4 regions of the Sphingopyxis sp. J-6 genome follow, and region 1 is predicted to be linked to each of the others. Evidence: predicted binding sites of a transcription regulator. Region 1 holds the regulator's gene; each other region holds the start of a gene.
The links. Region 1 encodes LexA, which represses DNA repair genes until DNA is damaged. Its sites were predicted from a motif close to GTTCCNCNCTTGTTCT; they were not measured.

Region 2: the regulator LexA is predicted to act here: its motif matches at 1,701-1,716, upstream of recA (recombinase RecA).
Region 3: the regulator LexA is predicted to act here: its motif matches at 1,553-1,568, upstream of radA (DNA repair protein RadA).
Region 4: the regulator LexA is predicted to act here: its motif matches at 1,722-1,737, upstream of uvrA (excinuclease ABC subunit UvrA).

What each region holds. Positions count from the first base shown of each region.
Region 1 is NZ_CP145810.1:1,786,846-1,791,333, forward strand. It holds gene V6U71_RS08570 (ComEC/Rec2 family competence protein) at 1-869, shown strand, start outside; gene lexA (transcriptional repressor LexA) at 823-1,500, opposite strand; gene V6U71_RS08580 (molybdopterin molybdotransferase MoeA) at 1,567-2,757, opposite strand; gene moaC (cyclic pyranopterin monophosphate synthase MoaC) at 2,754-3,224, opposite strand; gene trpC (indole-3-glycerol phosphate synthase TrpC) at 3,221-4,015, opposite strand; gene trpD (anthranilate phosphoribosyltransferase) at 4,012-4,488, opposite strand, start outside.
Region 2 is NZ_CP145810.1:1,391,387-1,395,874, forward strand. It holds gene V6U71_RS06700 (response regulator) at 1-1,336, shown strand, start outside; gene V6U71_RS06705 (response regulator) at 1,326-1,679, shown strand; gene recA (recombinase RecA) at 1,793-2,872, shown strand; gene speB (agmatinase) at 3,254-4,069, shown strand; gene V6U71_RS06720 (glutathione S-transferase family protein) at 4,090-4,488, shown strand, end outside.
Region 3 is NZ_CP145810.1:410,593-415,080, reverse strand. It holds gene V6U71_RS02200 (CvpA family protein) at 1-165, opposite strand, end outside; gene radA (DNA repair protein RadA) at 176-1,537, opposite strand; gene fsa (fructose-6-phosphate aldolase) at 1,747-2,397, shown strand; gene V6U71_RS02185 (enoyl-CoA hydratase-related protein) at 2,573-3,367, shown strand; gene V6U71_RS02180 (acetyl-CoA acetyltransferase) at 3,488-4,488, shown strand, end outside.
Region 4 is NZ_CP145810.1:2,310,813-2,315,300, reverse strand. It holds gene uvrA (excinuclease ABC subunit UvrA) at 1-1,710, opposite strand, end outside; gene V6U71_RS11155 (M13 family metallopeptidase) at 1,956-4,031, shown strand; gene V6U71_RS11150 (BCCT family transporter) at 4,049-4,488, opposite strand, start outside.

The DNA of each region.
Region 1 (4,488 bases):
TTCACAAGGCGGGGCTTTACGGCGCGCTCGCCAATGTCGTCGCGATCCCGCTCACGACTTTCGTTATCATGCCCGCCGAAGCGCTCGCGCTGTTGTTCGGCAGCGTCGGGCTCGGCGCGCCCTTCTGGTGGGTGGCGAAAAAGGCGCTCGCCTTGCTCCTGCTGCTGGCGCACGGCGTCGCCGGCGCGCCGGGAGCGGTCGCGACCTTGCCGTCCTTCCCGCCCGGTGGATTCGCGCTCGCGGTTTTCGGGGGATTATGGCTGCTGCTGTGGCGGACGTCATGGCGGTTGGCCGGCGCCGTGCCGCTCGCCATCGGGATCGCCTCGCTGCTCGCGCAGCCGCGGCCCGATATATTGGTCACCGGCGACGGCCGTCACATCGCGGTGGCGGTGCCGGGCGGCGGCTATGCGCTGCTACGCGATCGAGCGGGCGATTTCATCCGCGATTCGCTGTCCGAAGCGGCGGGGGTCGATACCCCGCTCGTCGCGCTCGCCGAACTCGATCATGTGTCGTGCAACCGCGATTTCTGCCGCTGGCGGCAACAAGCGGGCAATGGGGCCACAGGCAATGCCGGGCGCATTATTCTCGCCGCGCGCGGCCGCGACCGGATCGACGGCGCCGATATGGCAGCGGCCTGCGCCGCTGCCGACGTCGTGATCAGCGACCGCTGGCTGCCGCACGAATGCGTCGCACGCTGGCTGACGATCGACCGCGACAGCCTGACCGAAACCGGCGGGCTGGCGCTATACCTCGGCAAGGAGCCACGCGCGAGCACCAGCTTGCGCGCCGGTGACGCGCATCCGTGGCGCCGGCCCCAGCAGGTCAGTGGTAACGACGAAGCAGTCCCGACAGGCGCCCTTGCACGATGACCCGCTCGGCGGGGTAGCGCTGCGGCTCATAGGCGCTGTTCGCCGGATCGAGCCGGATCATCTGACCTTCGCGGCGGAAATATTTGAGCGTTGCATCCTGCCCGTCGACGAGCGCGACAACGATATCGCCCTCGCGTGCGGTGCTGGCCTTCTGGATCAGCGCATAGTCGCCGTCGAAGATTCCCGCTTCGACCATCGAATCGCCCGAAACTTCGAGCGCATAATGTTCGCCCGCGCCGAGCAGTGCCGCCGGGACCGCGAGATTATTGTGATCCTCGAACGCCTCGATCGGCACGCCGGCAGCGATCTTGCCGTGCAGCGGAACTTCGATGATGTCGTTCGCCGCGATCGGGCGCATCGCAGGCGGACTCTTGCGCAGCGGCACGACATTTTCGCGTGCGGGCGCAGCCTTTGCCGTTTCGGGCAGCTTCACCACTTCGAGCGCACGGGCCCGGTTGGGAAGGCGGCGCAGGAAACCGCGTTCCTCGAGCGCGCTGATCAGCCGGTGGATGCCCGACTTGGATTTCAGACCCAGCGCTTCCTTCATTTCCTCGAACGACGGCGAAATGCCGCTTGCGTCGAGCTTTTGCTGGATGAAGTGAAGCAGTTCATGCTGCTTGGCGGTCAACATCGATCATTCTCCGTCAGGACCAGAACCGGACATAATGAGAACGATAGTGGAACAGACCGGAACTTGTCAAGCGATGTCGATATAGTCGGCGATCTCGCCGGCCGCGCGCGCGGGCGCGCCGATTTCGCGGATGAGCAGGGCGTCGGCTTCGACCAGCGGCGCGGTCTGACCGCTGTCCTGACTGTCGAGGGCGCGGAGCGCACTGCCTTCGATCCGGGCGCGCAGATAGTCGCGGCGGCTTCCCCCGGCGGCAAGCGTTGCGGCGAGCGGTGCCTGGCGGATTGGGGGAAGCGGATGTGCTGCGCCCGCAAGATGGCGGATCAGTGGCAGCAGGAAGAGCGTCGCGGTGACGAAGGCCGAGCCGGGGTTGCCGGGCAGCCCGAGGAGCAGCGCGTCGTCGACGCTTCCCGCGATCAGCGGCTTGCCCGGCCGCATCGCGATCTTCCAGAAATCGAGCCGGCCGCCAGCGTCGTCGAGGGCGCCGCGAACATGGTCATGATCGCCCACGGACGCACCCCCGACGGTGACGATGACGTCATGGTGTCGCGCCAACTCCTTGATAGCATTGGCAATCGACATGCGGTCGTCGCGCATATGGAGCGGCAGGTCGACGTCGGCGGGAGCGGCGGCGAGCATCGCCGCGAGCATCGCGCCGTTGCTGTTCGGGATCTGGCCGGGCGCGAGCGCGCGGCCCGGCGCGATAAGCTCGTCGCCGGTGGTCAGGATTGCGACACGCGGCCGCGATCCGACGCGAACCTCGCCCGCACCGCCCATGATCCCGGCGGCGATCGCGCCGGCGCCCATATGCGTTCCGGCGGCAAGCAAGCGCGTGCCGGCGGCGAAATCGCCGGCGCGTTCCCGAATATGGCGCCCCCGGGTGCCGGGGCCGTCGCCGGTCAGCGTCAAGGCGGTGCCCGCTGCCGCGACATCTTCCTGGAGGACGACGGTGTCGGCACCGTCCGGAAGCATCGCGCCGGTGAAGATGCGCATCGCCTCGCCGGCGCCCACCGCCCGGTCCGGGGCCGCGCCAGCGGCGACCTCGCCGGTGATCGTCCACGGCCCCGGCATATCGGCAAAACGGATCGCATAGCCGTCCATCGCCGACAGCGGCGCCGCGGGCTGGTCGCGCGATGCGACGACATCCTGTGAAAGATAGCGTCCAAGCGATTCGGAAACGGCAATATTTTCTGTCGCCAGCGGAGCGCGGAGCGCGAGCAGGCGCGCCTGCGCTTCCTCGACCGGCAGCAGGCCGCTCATCCGGCGCGCCAGTCGCCCGAGCGGCCGCCACTCTTTTCGAGCAGGCGGATGTCGCTGAGGATCATCGCGCGGTCGAGCGCCTTGGCCATGTCATAAAGGGTAAGCAGCGCGACCGATGCGGCGGTGAGCGCTTCCATCTCGACCCCGGTCGGCCCGGTCGTTGCCGCGACCGCGCGCACCGAAATGCCGCCTTCTTCCCAGTCGAATTCGACACTGACCTGCGTCAGCGCGATCGGGTGGCAGAGCGGGATGAGGTCGGCGGTGCGTTTCGCCGCCATGATGCCGGCGATCCGCGCGGTCGACAGCACGTCGCCTTTCGGCGCATTGCCGCTGCGGATCGCTGCGAGCGCCTCGGCCGACATGGCGATGCGCCCGCCCGCCACGGCGCGGCGTCCGGTTGCCGCCTTGCCGCCGACATCGACCATATGCGCCGCACCCGTTTCGTCGAGGTGCGTCGGGCGGGTCATGCCGCCGCTCCGGTGAGCAGCGCCTTTGTTGCCGCCGTGACGTCGGGCTGACGCATCAGGCTTTCGCCGACGAGGAAGCCTCTGACGCCACTGGCTGCCAGCCGTTCGCAATCGGCATGGCTGGCGATGCCGCTTTCGCCGACGAGCAAGGTGCCTGGCGGGACCAGTTCGGCGAGGCGTTCGGTGACGCCCAGATCGGATTCGAAGGTGCGGAGATCGCGGTTGTTGACGCCGATCAGCCGCGACGTCAGCTTGCCCAAGGCACGCTCGAGTTCGGCCTCGTCATGGACTTCGACGAGCACGTCCATGCCGCGCTCGACCGCCGCCGCCTCGATGTCCTGCATGACGCCGTCTTCGAGCGCGGCGACGATGATAAGGATCGCATCGGCACCGATCGCGCGTGCCTCGGCAACCTGCCAGGGATCGATCATGAAATCCTTGCGCAGCGCGGGCAGGGCACAGGCAGCGCGCGCGGCGACCAGATAATTCTCGTGCCCCTGAAAATAGGGCGCATCGGTCAGTACCGACAGACAGGCAGCGCCCCCGGCCTCATATTGGCGCGCATGATCCGCCGGATTAAAATCCTCCCGGATCAGTCCTTTGGATGGCGATGCTTTCTTGATTTCGGCGATCAGGCCAAAGCCGCCGGCGTCGATTTTAGCCTGAAGCGCGGCGGCAAAACCGCGGACGGGACCCGCGTCGATCGCATCGAGATCGGCGAAGGAGTGCACCGCGCGGCGCGCGGCGACCTCTTCGGCCTTGGTGGCAAGTATCTGGGTGAGCTTGTTCATTTATAGGCGATCCAGCAATTGAGCAGCGCGTTGGCAAGGCCCTTGTCGATCGCCTCGGCAGCCTCCTCGACACCTTCGAGCAACGTGTCGGCGGCGCCGGCGACAACGAGCGCTTCGGCAGCGTTATAGAGCACGGCGTCGCGGTAGGCGCCGGGTTCGCCTTGCAGCAGGGCGCGCAGCGCTTTCGCGTTATATGTCGCATCGCCGCCGCGAAGCTCGTCGAGCGATCGTGTCGGAAGACCGGCATCGGCGGCGATGCTGCGTTGCATCCGGACCCCCTCGGGCGTGATCACCGCGACCTCGTTGCCGCCGGCCAGCGACAGCTCGTCGAGCCCCTCGTCGCCCGAAATGACGCGCGAATGGTCGGTGCCGAGCCGGTGGAGCGCTTCGGCATAGACGGGGACATAGGCGGGGCGGGCGATGCCGATGAGCTGGCGCGTGACGCGCGCGGGATTGGCGAGCGGACCCATGAG
Region 2 (4,488 bases), 400 kb from region 1:
CCGCCGTCACAGCAGCGGGCAGCAGGTTGGCGGCGACCTGTCGATCCGGCTGGCGGGGCAGAGTGACGAGCCGGTGTCGATGCGCGTTGTCGGCGTGCGCGGATTGGGCGAGGCGGCAGTGCTGCTGAGTCTGAAGGATTCGAGCGAGGAATCGCGGCTCAAGCGGCAGGTGGCACAAGCGTCGAAGATGCAGGCGGTGGGCCAGCTCGCCGGCGGCGTCGCGCACGATTTCAACAATATCCTCACTGCGGTGCTCGGTGCGTGCGACCTGATGCTGATGCGCCATACGCCCGGCGACAGCGATTATGACGATATCCAGCAAATCCGCAGCAACGCCAACCGTGCCGCTAGCCTGACGCGGCAGCTTCTGGCCTTTTCGCGTCAGCAGACATTGCGACCGCAAATTCTCCAGCTTCCCGACGTCATCTCCGAAGTCTCGCACCTGCTGAAGCGGCTGATCGGCGACACGGTGAAGCTGTCGGTCCATCATGGCCGGGGGCTCGGCGCGGTGCGCGCCGACCCCGGTCAGCTTGAGCAGGTGATCATCAACCTCGCCGTCAATGCGCGCGACGCGATGCCGGGCGGCGGCACGTTGACGATCGAAACCTATCCGGTCTCGGCAGCCGAAGCGCGGCAGATGGGCAGCGAGATCATGCCGCCCGCCGACTATAGCGCCTTGAAGGTCAGCGATACCGGCACCGGCATCGCCGCCGACGTGCTGCCGAAAATTTTCGAACCCTTTTTCACGACCAAGGATGTCGGCAAGGGAACCGGGCTCGGCCTGTCGACCGTCTATGGCATCATCAAGCAGTCGGCGGGTTTCATCTTCGCCGACAGCAAGCCGGGGCAGGGAACCAGCTTCACCATCTACCTCCCCGTCCACCGTGCCGAAGGCGACGCACCGGTCGTCGCCGCGCCGCCGCCCAAGCCGAAGAAAAGCCAGTGGGGAACCGGCACCATCCTGCTCGTCGAGGACGAGGATATGGTGCGTGCGGTTGCCGAGCGCGCGCTGGTCCGGGCGGGCTACACCGTCGTCACCGCGTCGCAGGGTGAGGAGGGGCTCGAACGCTTCGGTCAGATGGACAAGGTCGACCTGATCATCAGCGACGTCGTGATGCCAACGATGGACGGCCCCGCGATGGTTCGCGCCATGCGCGCGAAGCGTCCGGCGCTGCCGGTGCTCTTCATGTCGGGCTATGCCGAGGAACAATTGCGCCAGTCGATCGATATTGACGACGTGGCTTTCCTTCCCAAACCTTTTTCCGTCGCGCAGCTGACCGAAGCCGTGTCGGCGGCGCTCGACGAAGCGGCGCACCGGGTGTCCGATGCCGGATAATCGCCGCATATTGCTCGTCGAGGACGATGTGCTGATCGGGATGATGCTCGTCGACATGTTCGACGCGCTCGGTTTTCCCCAGCCCGAGCAGGCGACAAGCAATCAGGAGGCCCTGGCGATCATCGGCGCCGGGCCGATCGACGGCGCGCTCGTCGATATCAACCTTGGCGACGAAAAGGGCTGGCCGGTCGCAGATGCGCTTGCCGAACGCGGGATTCCCTTTGCCTTCACCACCGGCGGCGGCGACGTCATTCCGTCCGCGCACGCGCACCGGACACTGGTGACCAAGCCGTTCCGGATCAGCCAGATCGAGGCCATCCTCGATGAATTTTTCGCGGCTTAACTCGCCAGTCATTTTTCTTTTGTTCCACTCTTGTTCTATCAGAACAAATGACGTACACAGCTTCAACGTTGCGATGGTCGGGCCGTCGCTCTAGAGCTGGAAAGGGACGGCAAATGGCCGGACAATTGTCACTCGTGGAATCGGGGAAATCAGTGAACGGAACGGACAGGCAGAAGGCGCTCGACGCCGCGCTGGCGCAAATCGATCGCGCCTTCGGCAAGGGCTCGGTGATGAAGCTGGGCTCGAAAGAAGCGATGCAGGTCGAAGCGATTTCGACCGGTTCGCTCGGGCTCGACATCGCGCTCGGTGTCGGCGGCCTGCCGCGCGGTCGCGTCATCGAAATTTACGGCCCCGAAAGCTCGGGCAAGACGACGCTGGCGCTGCACACGCTCGCCGAAGCGCAAAAGACCGGTGGCACCGTCGCCTTCGTCGACGCCGAACATGCGCTCGACCCCGTCTATGCCCGCAAGCTCGGCGTCAACATCGACGAACTCATCGTTTCGCAGCCCGACACGGGTGAGCAGGCGCTCGAGATCGTCGACACGCTGGTGCGTTCGAACGCCATCGACGTGCTCGTCGTCGACTCGGTCGCGGCGCTCGTGCCGCGCGCCGAAATCGAGGGCGAGATGGGCGACAGCCACGTCGGCCTGCAGGCGCGCCTGATGTCGCAGTCGCTGCGCAAGCTCACCGGTTCGATCAGCCGCTCGCGCTGCATGGTGATCTTCATCAACCAGCTCCGCATGAAGATCGGCGTGATGTACGGCAATCCCGAAACGACGACCGGCGGCAATGCGCTGAAATTCTATGCCTCGGTCCGTCTCGACATCCGCCGCACCGGCCAGATCAAGAATGGCGACGAGATCGTCGGCAACACGACGCGCGTCAAGGTCGTCAAGAACAAGGTCGCGCCGCCGTTCAAGCAGGTCGAATTCGACATCATGTACGGGCAGGGCATTTCGAAGATCGGCGAGATTCTCGACATCGGGGTCAAGGCCGGACTGGTTGAGAAATCGGGCGCCTGGTTCAGCTATGACTCGATTCGTATCGGACAGGGCCGCGAGAATGCGAAGACCTTCCTGACCGAAAATCCCGAACTGCGCGAACGGCTCGAAGCCGCCATCCGCGGCCGCACCGACGCGGTGGCCGAAGAGATGATGGCCGGTCCCGACGATGAGGGCGACGACGATAATTGATGCGATTGCCATCCGGCCGGTTCGCCTTGCTCGAACCGGCCGGCCGACGGCGGCGGGCCACCAGCCCCTCAGACCTGCACTCCCCTCTCCCATGCAGGTCGGCCCGCCAGCCGTTGATGCTCTTTGCACCGCGTCGGTTTTGGGGCGGTGAGCAGCCACTTTATATCCAACCCTATATCCAACCCTCGTCATTCCCGCGAAAGCGGGAACTCAGAGCGTGCGTCGGCATACCCTACACTGGGTTCCCGCTTTCGCGGGAATGACGAAGTAGGGAACTTCCCCAGCCGGCGGTAAGGCGCCGAAGACATCACTCGCAGCAGAAGGCCCGACCTCCCGATCGCCGTGGCTTGCACGCTCTTCTCCAAAGGCTACAAGCGGCGCATGCCCGCGATCCGCCTCTTCGGCCTGCCCACCGACATCAACAGCAGTTTCGAACGCGGCGCGGCGGCCGGCCCGGCGGCGATCCGTACTGCGCTGCGTAGCGACCGCGGCAATCTGGCGAGCGAGCTGGGTTCCGAGATCGGCGTCGACATTGCTTTCGCCGACGACGGCGATCTGCCGCTCAGCGAAGACACGCCGCGCGACGACGCCGCGATCCGCCGCCATGTCGCGATGCTGCACGAGGACGGCGAGATCCCGCTCGCGCTCGGCGGCGACCATGCGGTGAGCTTTCCGCTCGTCGAGGCGGCGGCGAATTGCTTCGGACCGCTCAACATCCTGCATTTCGACGCGCACCCGGATCTTTACGACGATTTCGGCGGCAATCCGCGCAGTCACGCCTCGCCCTTCGCCCGCATTTGCGAGGCGGGCCACGCCGCGCGGCTGGTCCAGGTTGGCATTCGCACGCTCAACGGGCATTGCCGCGCGCAGGCTGAGCGCTTCGGGGTCGAGATCATTCCGATGGCCGGTTTCATGCCCGGCCACGTGCCCGTGCTCGGCGGTCCGCTCTATATCTCGATCGACCTCGACGGTCTCGACCCGTCGGCGGCGCCCGGCGTTGCGCATCCCGAGCCCGGCGGGCTGACGGTTCGCGAAATGCTGGCGGTGCTGCACCGGCAGACCGCACCGATCGTCGGCGCCGACATTGTCGAACTTCACCCCGGCCGCGATACCGGCGACGTCACCGCGATCGTCGGCGCCAAGCTGGTCCGCGAACTTGCAGCCCTGATCGACCGCAACGGCACCTATCGGCCCTGACATGAAATGAGGAGCGCATCATGACCCTGATCGTCCACCATCTGAACAACAGCCGCTCGCAACGCATCCTGTGGTTGCTCGAAGAAATCGGCGCCCCCTATGAGATCAAATTCTACGACCGCGACCAGACGACCAATCTCGCGCCGCCCGAACTGCTCGCGGTCCATCCGCTCGGCAAGTCGCCGCTGATCGAGGATGATGGCAGGGTGGTCATGGAATCGGGGGCGATCACCGAATATCTCTGCGAGCGGCACGGCGGCGGGCATCTCGTGCCCGAGCGCGGCAGCGACGACCATGTCAGCCACCTCGAATGGCTGCATTTCGCCGAGGGGTCGGCGATGACGCCGATCCTGCTGCGCATCTATACCGCGCGTCTTGGCGAGGCGGCGGCGCCGCTCGAACCGCGGATCGTGCAGCAA
Region 3 (4,488 bases), 1.4 Mb from region 1:
CAGCAAATCGGTGGCCAGCGGGTGGAAGAAGCGCACCGCCAGAATCGCCAGCACCCAGGCCAGGAGCGTCGTCACCTCCTGTACCAGCCCGCGCATGAAACCGAGCACCGCGCCGCCGCCGACCAGCGTCAGCACGAGGATATCCAGAGCCGTCAGACTTCCCATGCGCCGGTCGCTAGTCGCGCCCGAGCATCAGGTCAACGAGTTCGCCGAGGCGGCCGAAACCGGTGACCGAGATTCCACCCACGCCTTTCATGCCTTTCGGCCCCCAGCCGCGCGAAAAGCCGAGCTTCGCGGCCTCGCGCAGCCGCAGCCCGTCGTGCGCGACCTGCCGCACCTCGCCCGACAGCGACAATTCGCCGAACACGATCGCATCGGCAGGCACCGGCTGCTCGCTGAACGCCGAAATGAGGGCGGCCGCAACCGCAAGGTCGGCAGCGGGATCGGTCAACCGGTAACCGCCCGCGATGTTGAGATAGACTTCGGCGGCGCCCATCTGCAGGCCGCAGCGCGCCTCCAGCACCGCGAGCACCATCGCCAGCCGCCCGCTGTCCCAACCCACCACGGCGCGCCGCGGCGTCGCGCCGCTCGCCAGCCGTACCGTCAGCGCCTGCACCTCGACGAGCACCGGACGCGTCCCTTCGAGCGCCGGAAAGACCACCGACCCCGGCACGTCGCGGCTGCGGTCGGTCAGGAACAGGCTGGACGGGTTGCTGACCTCGCCCAGTCCCTCCTCGCCCATCGCGAACACCCCGATCTCGTCGGTACCGCCGAAGCGGTTCTTGATCGCGCGCAGAATGCGATACTGGTGGCTGCGCTCGCCCTCGAACGCCAGCACCGTGTCGACCATATGTTCGAGGACGCGCGGGCCGGCAATCGTCCCGTCCTTGGTAACATGACCGACGAGCACGATCGCCGCGCCGCCGTCCTTGGCATAGCGGATCAGTTCCTGCGCGCTCGCCCGGACCTGACTCACCGTCCCCGGTGCGCTGTCGATCAGGTCGCTGTGCATCGTCTGGATCGAGTCGATCACGACGAAATCGGCGGTGCGGCTGTCGAGCGTCGCGAGGATGTCGCGCACCGAGGTCGCGCTCGCCAGCGCGACCGGCGCATCGCCGAGCCCCAGCCGCTGCGCGCGCAGCCGCACCTGTGCCGCCGCTTCCTCGCCGCTGATATAGACCACCGACTTGCCCGCCTTCGCGAGCCGCCCCGCCGCCTGCAGGAGCAGTGTCGACTTACCGATACCCGGGTCGCCGCCGATCAGCGTCGCCGACCCCGCGACGAACCCGCCACCCAGCGCCCGGTCGAACTCGGCGATCCCGCACAGCATCCGTTCGGGCATGACACTCTGGGCATCGAGCGTTTCGAGCGCGAGCGTCCGCCCGCCGCGGCTCAGGTCATGCTTCGCCGAAAAGGCCGTCTCGCCGGCCTCCTCGACCAGCGTGTTCCACTCGTTGCAATCGGCGCACTGCCCCTGCCACCGGTAGGAAACCGATCCGCAATTCTGGCAGACATATTGACGCTTCGCTTTGGCCATGACGATCGCTTAGCGGGAACAAAAATGGAACGCTAGCCATTTCCCGTTCCCGTCATTGCGAGGAGCCGCAGGTGACGAAGCAATCTCCAGCCATCGGCCTTATGCGAGACCGATGGCTGGAGATTGCTTCGCTCCGCTCGCAATGACGGACAAAGGGCTTTAGGGGATCACCAGACCCGAATCACCTTCCCAAAAGGATCGCCCGCGCCATGAAATTCTTCGCCGACACCGCCGAAATCGCCGACATCAAGGAACTCGCCGCGACGGGCCTGCTCGACGGGGTGACCACCAACCCGTCGCTGATCGCCAAGTCGGGCCGCGATTTCAAGGAAGTGACGAAGGAAATCTGCGCGCTGACCACTGGCCCGGTGTCGGCCGAAGTCGTCGCGCTCGACCATGAAACGATGATGAAGGAGGCCGAAATCCTCCGCAAGATCGCCGAAAATGTCTGCATCAAGGTGCCGCTGACGATCGACGGTTTGAAGACCTGCAAGGCGCTGACCAGCGACGGCACGATGGTCAATGTGACGCTCTGCTTCTCGGCGGCGCAGGCGCTTCTCGCGGCGAAGGCCGGCGCGACCTTCGTCTCGCCCTTTGTGGGCCGCCACGACGACAATGGCTTCGACGGCATGCAGCTCATTGCCGATATCCGGCTGATCTACGACAATTATGCCTATGACACCGAAATCCTCGTCGCGAGCGTGCGCCACGGCATCCATGTGCTCGAAGCCGCCAAGATCGGCGCCGACGTGATGACCGCGCCGCCGTCGGTGATCAAGGGGCTGTTCAAGCATATCCTGACCGAAAAGGGCATCGAGGGCTTCCTCGCCGACTGGGCGAAGACCGGCCAGTCGATCTGAGTGCCCCAACCATCATTTCGTCACCCCGGCGAAGGCCGGGGTCTCGCCGGTGCGTTAAACTGTGACGGCGAGATTCCGGCCTTCGCCGGAATGACGATGGTTGGAAAAGCTGTGGTTAGCAGTTGACGTAAACGTCAACCAACCGCGATACTCGCCCGAATGGGAGAGATTCGCGATGACCGACACCACCATCCTCACGACACGCCGCGGCCATGTGCTGATCGTGACGATCAACCGGCCCGAGGCGCGCAATGCGGTCAACGCCGCAGTCCATGTCGGCATCGGCACCGCGCTCGAAGAGGCAGAAAACGACGCCGAAATTCGCGCCGTCGTGATCACCGGCGCCGGCGACAAAAGCTTCTGCGCGGGTGCCGACCTTGTCGCGCTGTCGCGCGGCGAGAGCCTCCAGCCCGCCGACAAGGCGCAGCAGGAGTGGGGGTTCGCGGGCATGGTCGCGCACCCGATCTCGAAGCCGATCATCGCCGCGGTCAACGGCTTCGCCTTCGGCGGCGGCTGCGAGATCGCACTGATGAGCGACATCATCGTCGCCGCCGACCATGCGCAATTCGGCCTGCCCGAGGTCAAGGTCGGGCTGTTCGCCGCCGCGGGCGGCGCCTTCCGCCTCGCGCAGCAACTGCCGCGCAAGCTGGCGATGGAATATATGCTCACCGGCGACCCGATCCCTGCCGCGCGCGCCGCCGAGTTCGGGCTGGTCAACCATGTCGTGCCGCTCGCCGACCTCATGCCGACCGCAATCGCGCTCGCGGAAAAGATTGCGGCCAATGCGCCGCTGTCGGTGCAGGTATCGAAGCGCGTCGCGCTCGGCATCCAGGACGGCCGCATCGCTGCCGATGCACCCTATTGGGAACATAACACCCGCGAGCGCGCGGCCCTGATGCGCAGCGAGGACGCCCGCGAAGGCCCGCTTGCCTTCGCCCAGAAGCGCAAGCCCGAGTGGAAGGCGCGCTGACATGATGACCGCCGACACCCTCCAATTTCCGTTCGCATCGAGCGAAGTCGAGATGCCCCTCGGCTTGGCGCTTGCCTTCCGGGTATCTCGACTTCGCTCGACACGAACGGAGATTTTTGAATGACCGATCCCGAGCGCATTCCCGTCATCATCGGCGTCGGGCAGGTCAACGACCGCCCCGACGATCCCGACCAGGGACTCGATTCGCTCGGATTGATGGTCGCGGCGCTCGAAGTCGCCGCCGCCGATGCCGGCGTGCCGCTTGCCGAAATCGACAGCCTCGCGATCGTCGACCAGATCAGCTTCCACCATCTCGGCAAGCTCTGCGAACCGCTCGCCGCCGCGATCGGCTCCAACCCCGCGATCAATTACCAGTCCGCCGCGCCGCACGGCGACACGCCGGTGCGGCTGCTCAACGAGGCCGCGAACCGGATCGGCGCCGGCGAAGTGAAACTCGCCGCGATCGTCGGGGCCGAGGCGCTGCGCACCGCCGCCGGCCGCGCCGCCAAAGCGGCAAAGGGCGAGGACAAAAGCTATAATGCGGTGCGTCAGGTCGCGACGCGGCGCGAGCCCAATTATGCCCAGAAACACGGGCTGTCGGCGCCGGTCGACGTCTATCCGCTCTACGAAAATGCAACGCGCGCCGCATGGGGCGAAAGTCTCGCGGAGGCGCAGTTCGAAAGCGCCGAAATCTGGTCGCGCTTCTCCGAAGTCGCCGCCGCGAACGACGGCGCGTGGATTCGCAAGCCCGCGACCCCCGCCGATATCCTCGACATAAACGAACGCAACCGGCCGATCGCCTTCCCTTATTCGAAGCTGATGGTCGCCAATTCGTCGGTCAATCAGGGTGGGGGCTTCATCGTCGCCAGCCTCGCCGAGGCACGCCGCCGCGGTATCGCCGAAGAGCGGCTGATCTACGTCGGCATGGGCGCCGCCGCGAAGGAGCCCGCCAGCATCCTTCGCCGCGACCGCTACGACGGCAGCGTCAGCATGGAAACCTCGATCAGCCGGACGCTCGCGCTCAACGGCATGACCGCCGAAGATTTCGACTGCGTCGAACTCTATAGCTGCTTCCCCTGCGTGCCGAAGATGGCGCGGCGCATCCTCGGCTGGCCGTGGGA
Region 4 (4,488 bases), 520 kb from region 1:
ATGCTCGACGACGATCACCGTGTTGCCGAGGTCGCGGAGGCGCTTCAGCGTCGCGAGCAGCCGGTCGTTGTCGCGCTGGTGAAGGCCGATGCTGGGCTCGTCGAGGACGTAGAGCACGCCGCTGAGCCCGCTGCCGATCTGGCTGGCGAGGCGGATGCGCTGGCTTTCGCCGCCGGACAGCGTGCCCGAGGTACGGTTGAGGTTCAGATAGTCGAGCCCGACATTGTTGAGGAAGCCGAGCCGCTCGTTGATCTCTTTCAATATCGCCTTGGCGATCTGCTTTTGCGTGTCGTTCAGCTTCGCCTCGAGCGTGCTGAACCAGCCGAGCGCGTCGGCGACCGAGCGCTGCGCCGACATGCTGATGTCCTCGCCCGCGATCTTCACCGCGAGCGGTTCGGGGCGCAGGCGCGCGCCGTGGCAGGTCTCGCACGGCTGCGCCGCCTGATATTTGCTCAGCTCCTCGCGCATCCACGCGCTTTCGGTCTGCAACATGCGGCGGTTGAGATTGCCGATGACGCCCTCGAACGCCTTGTGCGTCGTGTAAGTGCGTTTGCCATCCTTGAACGTCAGCTCGACCGGCTTGCCGCCGGTGCCGTAGAGGATGATGAGCTGCACCTCGCCGGGCAAATCCTGCCACGGCGTCGTCAGGTCGAAACCATAGGCTTTGCCCAAGCTTTCGAGCACCTGCATATAATAAGGCGAAGGCGGGTTCGATTTCGCCCACGGCACGACCGCGCCTTTTTTCAGGCTCAGCGCATGGTTGGGGACGACGAGGTCGGGGTCGAACTCCTGCCGCTCGCCGAGGCCGTCGCATGCGGGGCAGGCGCCCTGCGGTGCGTTGAAGCTGAACAGCCGCGGTTCGATCTCGGCGATCGTGAAGCCGCTAACCGGGCAGGCGAATTTCTCCGAGAAGATCAGGCGGTTGGCGGGGATGCCGGCGCCCTTCATCGCGCCACCGGTGTCTTCCTCCTCGCGCCCCGGTACCGGGCCGTCGGCGAGGTCGACATAAGCGAGCCCTTCGGCGAGCTTGAGCGCGGTCTCGAAGCTGTCGGCGAGCCGGCTGCCGAGGCCTTCGCGGACCGCGATGCGGTCGACGACCACTTCGATGTCATGCTTATATTTCTTGTCGAGCGCCGGTGCGTCGCCGATCTCGTAAAATTCGCCGTCGATGCGGACGCGGGTGAAGCCGTCCTTCTGCCACTGGGCGAGTTCCTTCCTATACTCGCCCTTGCGGCCGCGCACGACCGGGGCGAGGAGGTAGGCGCGTGTTCCTTCGGGCAATTCCATCACACGGTCGACCATCTGGCTGACCGTCTGCGCGCTGATCGGCTCACCCGTCGCGGGCGAATAGGGAATGCCGACGCGCGCCCACAACAGTCGCATATAGTCGTAGATTTCGGTCACCGTCGCGACGGTGGAGCGGGGATTTCTCGACGTTGTCTTCTGCTCGATGCTGATCGCCGGCGACAGCCCGTCGATATGCTCGACATCGGGCTTCTGCATCATCTCGAGGAACTGGCGGGCGTATGCGGAGAGACTCTCGACATAGCGTCGCTGGCCTTCGGCATAGATGGTGTCGAAGGCGAGGCTCGACTTGCCCGAGCCCGACAGGCCGGTGATGACGATCAGCGCGTCGCGCGGCAGGTCGACGTCAACGCCCTTCAGATTATGCTCGCGCGCGCCGCGCACCGAAATATGGGTGAGACTCATGGGAGAGGTGTGTTCCAGATTTGTTCTTGAGGTGCAAGAGGGGGCTTGCGGACTTTGACGACAAGATAGGCGCTGGGTGCAGCCGCTGCAATGCGGGCGCCGCAGAACAAGTTTCCACCAACTCCCCAAGGGCTTCGACCAATGGCACCCCGTCCGCTTGACCGCTTGACGTCGCGGGCGGACAACTCCGGTCATGCTCGCCGCCCCTTTCGGTGCGGCGCGGACGCATTTCAGGAGTTGGGGACATGAAAGCAGTTTTTACGGGCGCGGCGTCGCTGGCGATCGCCGCGGCGCTGGCATCGTTGCCGGCATCGGCAAAGGATATGGAACGGGCGGTCACGCTGACGGCGGGCGCCGATGAAGCGGGCACCGCGGGCGACGCATCGCTGACGGCGCTGACCTTCGGCAAATGGGGCGTCGATCTGTCGGCGCGCGACGAGACGGTGAAGCCCGGCGACGATTTCGACAAATATGCTAATGGCACCTGGTTCGCGCGCACCGAAATTCCTGCCGATCAGGCGTCGGCGGGGGTCGATTACGACGTCTATAACCTGACCCAGCGCCAGCTCCGCAAGCTGGTGACCGAGGCGCCGGCGACGAGCCAGGTCGGCGGCCTGTATCAGAGCTTCATGGACGAGAAGCGTGTCGACGCGCTCGGCTCGAAGCCGTTGATGGCGGACATCGCCGCGGTCGCCGCGATCAAGGACAAGAGCGCGATGGCGCGCTTCATGGGGACGACGCAGGGCACGTTCGGGGCGACGATCGTCGGCGGCGGGCCCTATGCCGACACCGACGATCCGACGACGAACGTGTTGTGGCTGGGGCAGGGCGGGCTGGGGCTGCCCGACCGCGAATATTATCTGACCGACGCCTTCAAGCCGCAGCGCGATGCCTATCGCGCCTATATCGCGCGGTCGATGAAGATGATCGGCAACGCCGACCCCGAAAAGGCCGCCGATGCGATCCTCGCGTTCGAGACCGAGATCGCCAAGGTAAGCTGGGCGATCGCCGACCGCCGCGACGTCGGCAAGATCAACAATCCGATGTCGTCGGCCGAGCTCGCCGCCTATGCCCCCGGCCTCGACTGGACGGCGTGGTTCGCGGGCGCCGGGATCGCGCCGCAGCAGCGCATCATCGTCAACGAAAACACCGCGATCCGCGACATCGCCGCCCTCTATGCCAAGACACCGCTCGACACGATCAAGCTGTGGCAGCAATTCCATGTCGCCGACAATGCCGCCACCTATCTGTCGAAGGACTGGGTCGACAGCCGCTTCGAATATACGAAAGCGCTGAGCGGCGTTGGCGAATTGCGGCCGCGCTGGAAGCGCGGGCTGACGCTGGTCGACGGCAGCCTCGGCGAACTGGTCGGCGAAACCTATTCGCAGCAATATTTCCCGGCGAGCGCCAAGGCGAAGATGGAGACGCTGGTCGCCAACCTGAAGCTCGCGATGGGCGACCGCATCCGGAGCAATAGCTGGATGGCACCGGCGACGAAGGAAGCCGCGCTTGCGAAGCTCGACAAGATGGACGTCATGGTCGGATATCCCGACAAGTGGCGCGACTATTCGGGGCTCAGGATCGACCCCGCCGACCTGTACGGCAATGTGAAGCGCAGCGCGGCGTTCGAATATGCCTATGGCCTGTCGGACCTCGGAAAACCGGTCGACCGCAAGAAATGGTCGATGAACCCGCAGGAAGTGAACGCCTATAATGGCGGGCTCGAAAACAAGATCGTCTTCCCGGCCGGCATCCTGCAAGCGCCCTATTTTGCCGAGAATGTCGACGACGCCGTGAACTATGGCGCAATCGGCGCCGTCATCGGCCACGAGATCACCCACGGCTTCGACGATCAGGGGCGCAAGATCGACGCCAGTGGCGCGGTCCGCGACTGGTGGACGCCCGAGGATGCCGCGCGCTTCGAGGCGCAGGCGAAGGCGTTCGGGGCGCAATATGCAACCTATGAGGCGGCGCCCGGCGCATTCGTCAATCCGGACCTGACGATGGGCGAGAATATCGCCGACCTCGCCGGGCTCGAGGTCGCCTATGACGCCTATCACCGCTCGCTGAACGGCAAGGAAGCGCCGGTGATCGACGGGCTGACCGGCGACCAGCGCTTCTTCCTCGCCTTTGCGCAGGCGTGGCGCGACAAGGCGCGCGAGGATGCGATCAAGCAGCAGGTGGCGAGCGATCCGCACAGCCCGGCGCGCTGGCGCATCATCGGGCCGGTGCGCAACGTCGATGCCTGGTACAAGGCGTTTAACGTCGGCGCGGGCGCGAAATATTATCTGAAGCCCGACGATCGCACACGTATCTGGTAAGTCCTGAGACCCCTTTCTCAGGATGAGGCGGGGGCGGCTTCGCGCCGTCCCCGTATCGTCATCACGACAAGCGACAGCGCCGCACCGATGATGACGAACAGGGCGGGAAAGCCGCCGAGCACCGACATCATGCGGATGCCGTCGATCCCCGACGAGGCGACCAGCATCACCGCGACTAGCCCGACAGTGACGCCCCAGACGGCCTGAACCCCCAGCGGCGCTTCGGGCGCGTCGGGGGAGATGCCGCGCGTCGACAGTGCGCTCATCGCCGACACATTGGCATCGGCACCGGCGACATAGGACAGGAAGATCGCGAACAGCACGGTCGCGGTGACGATCGGGCCGCCGCCAAGTGCGTCGAACAGCCGGAACAGCACGGGATCGGGGCCCTGTTCGCTGAGGATCGCATAGAGGCTGGCGCCGCTCTGCCGGTCGAGGGCGATCGTCGCCCCGGCAA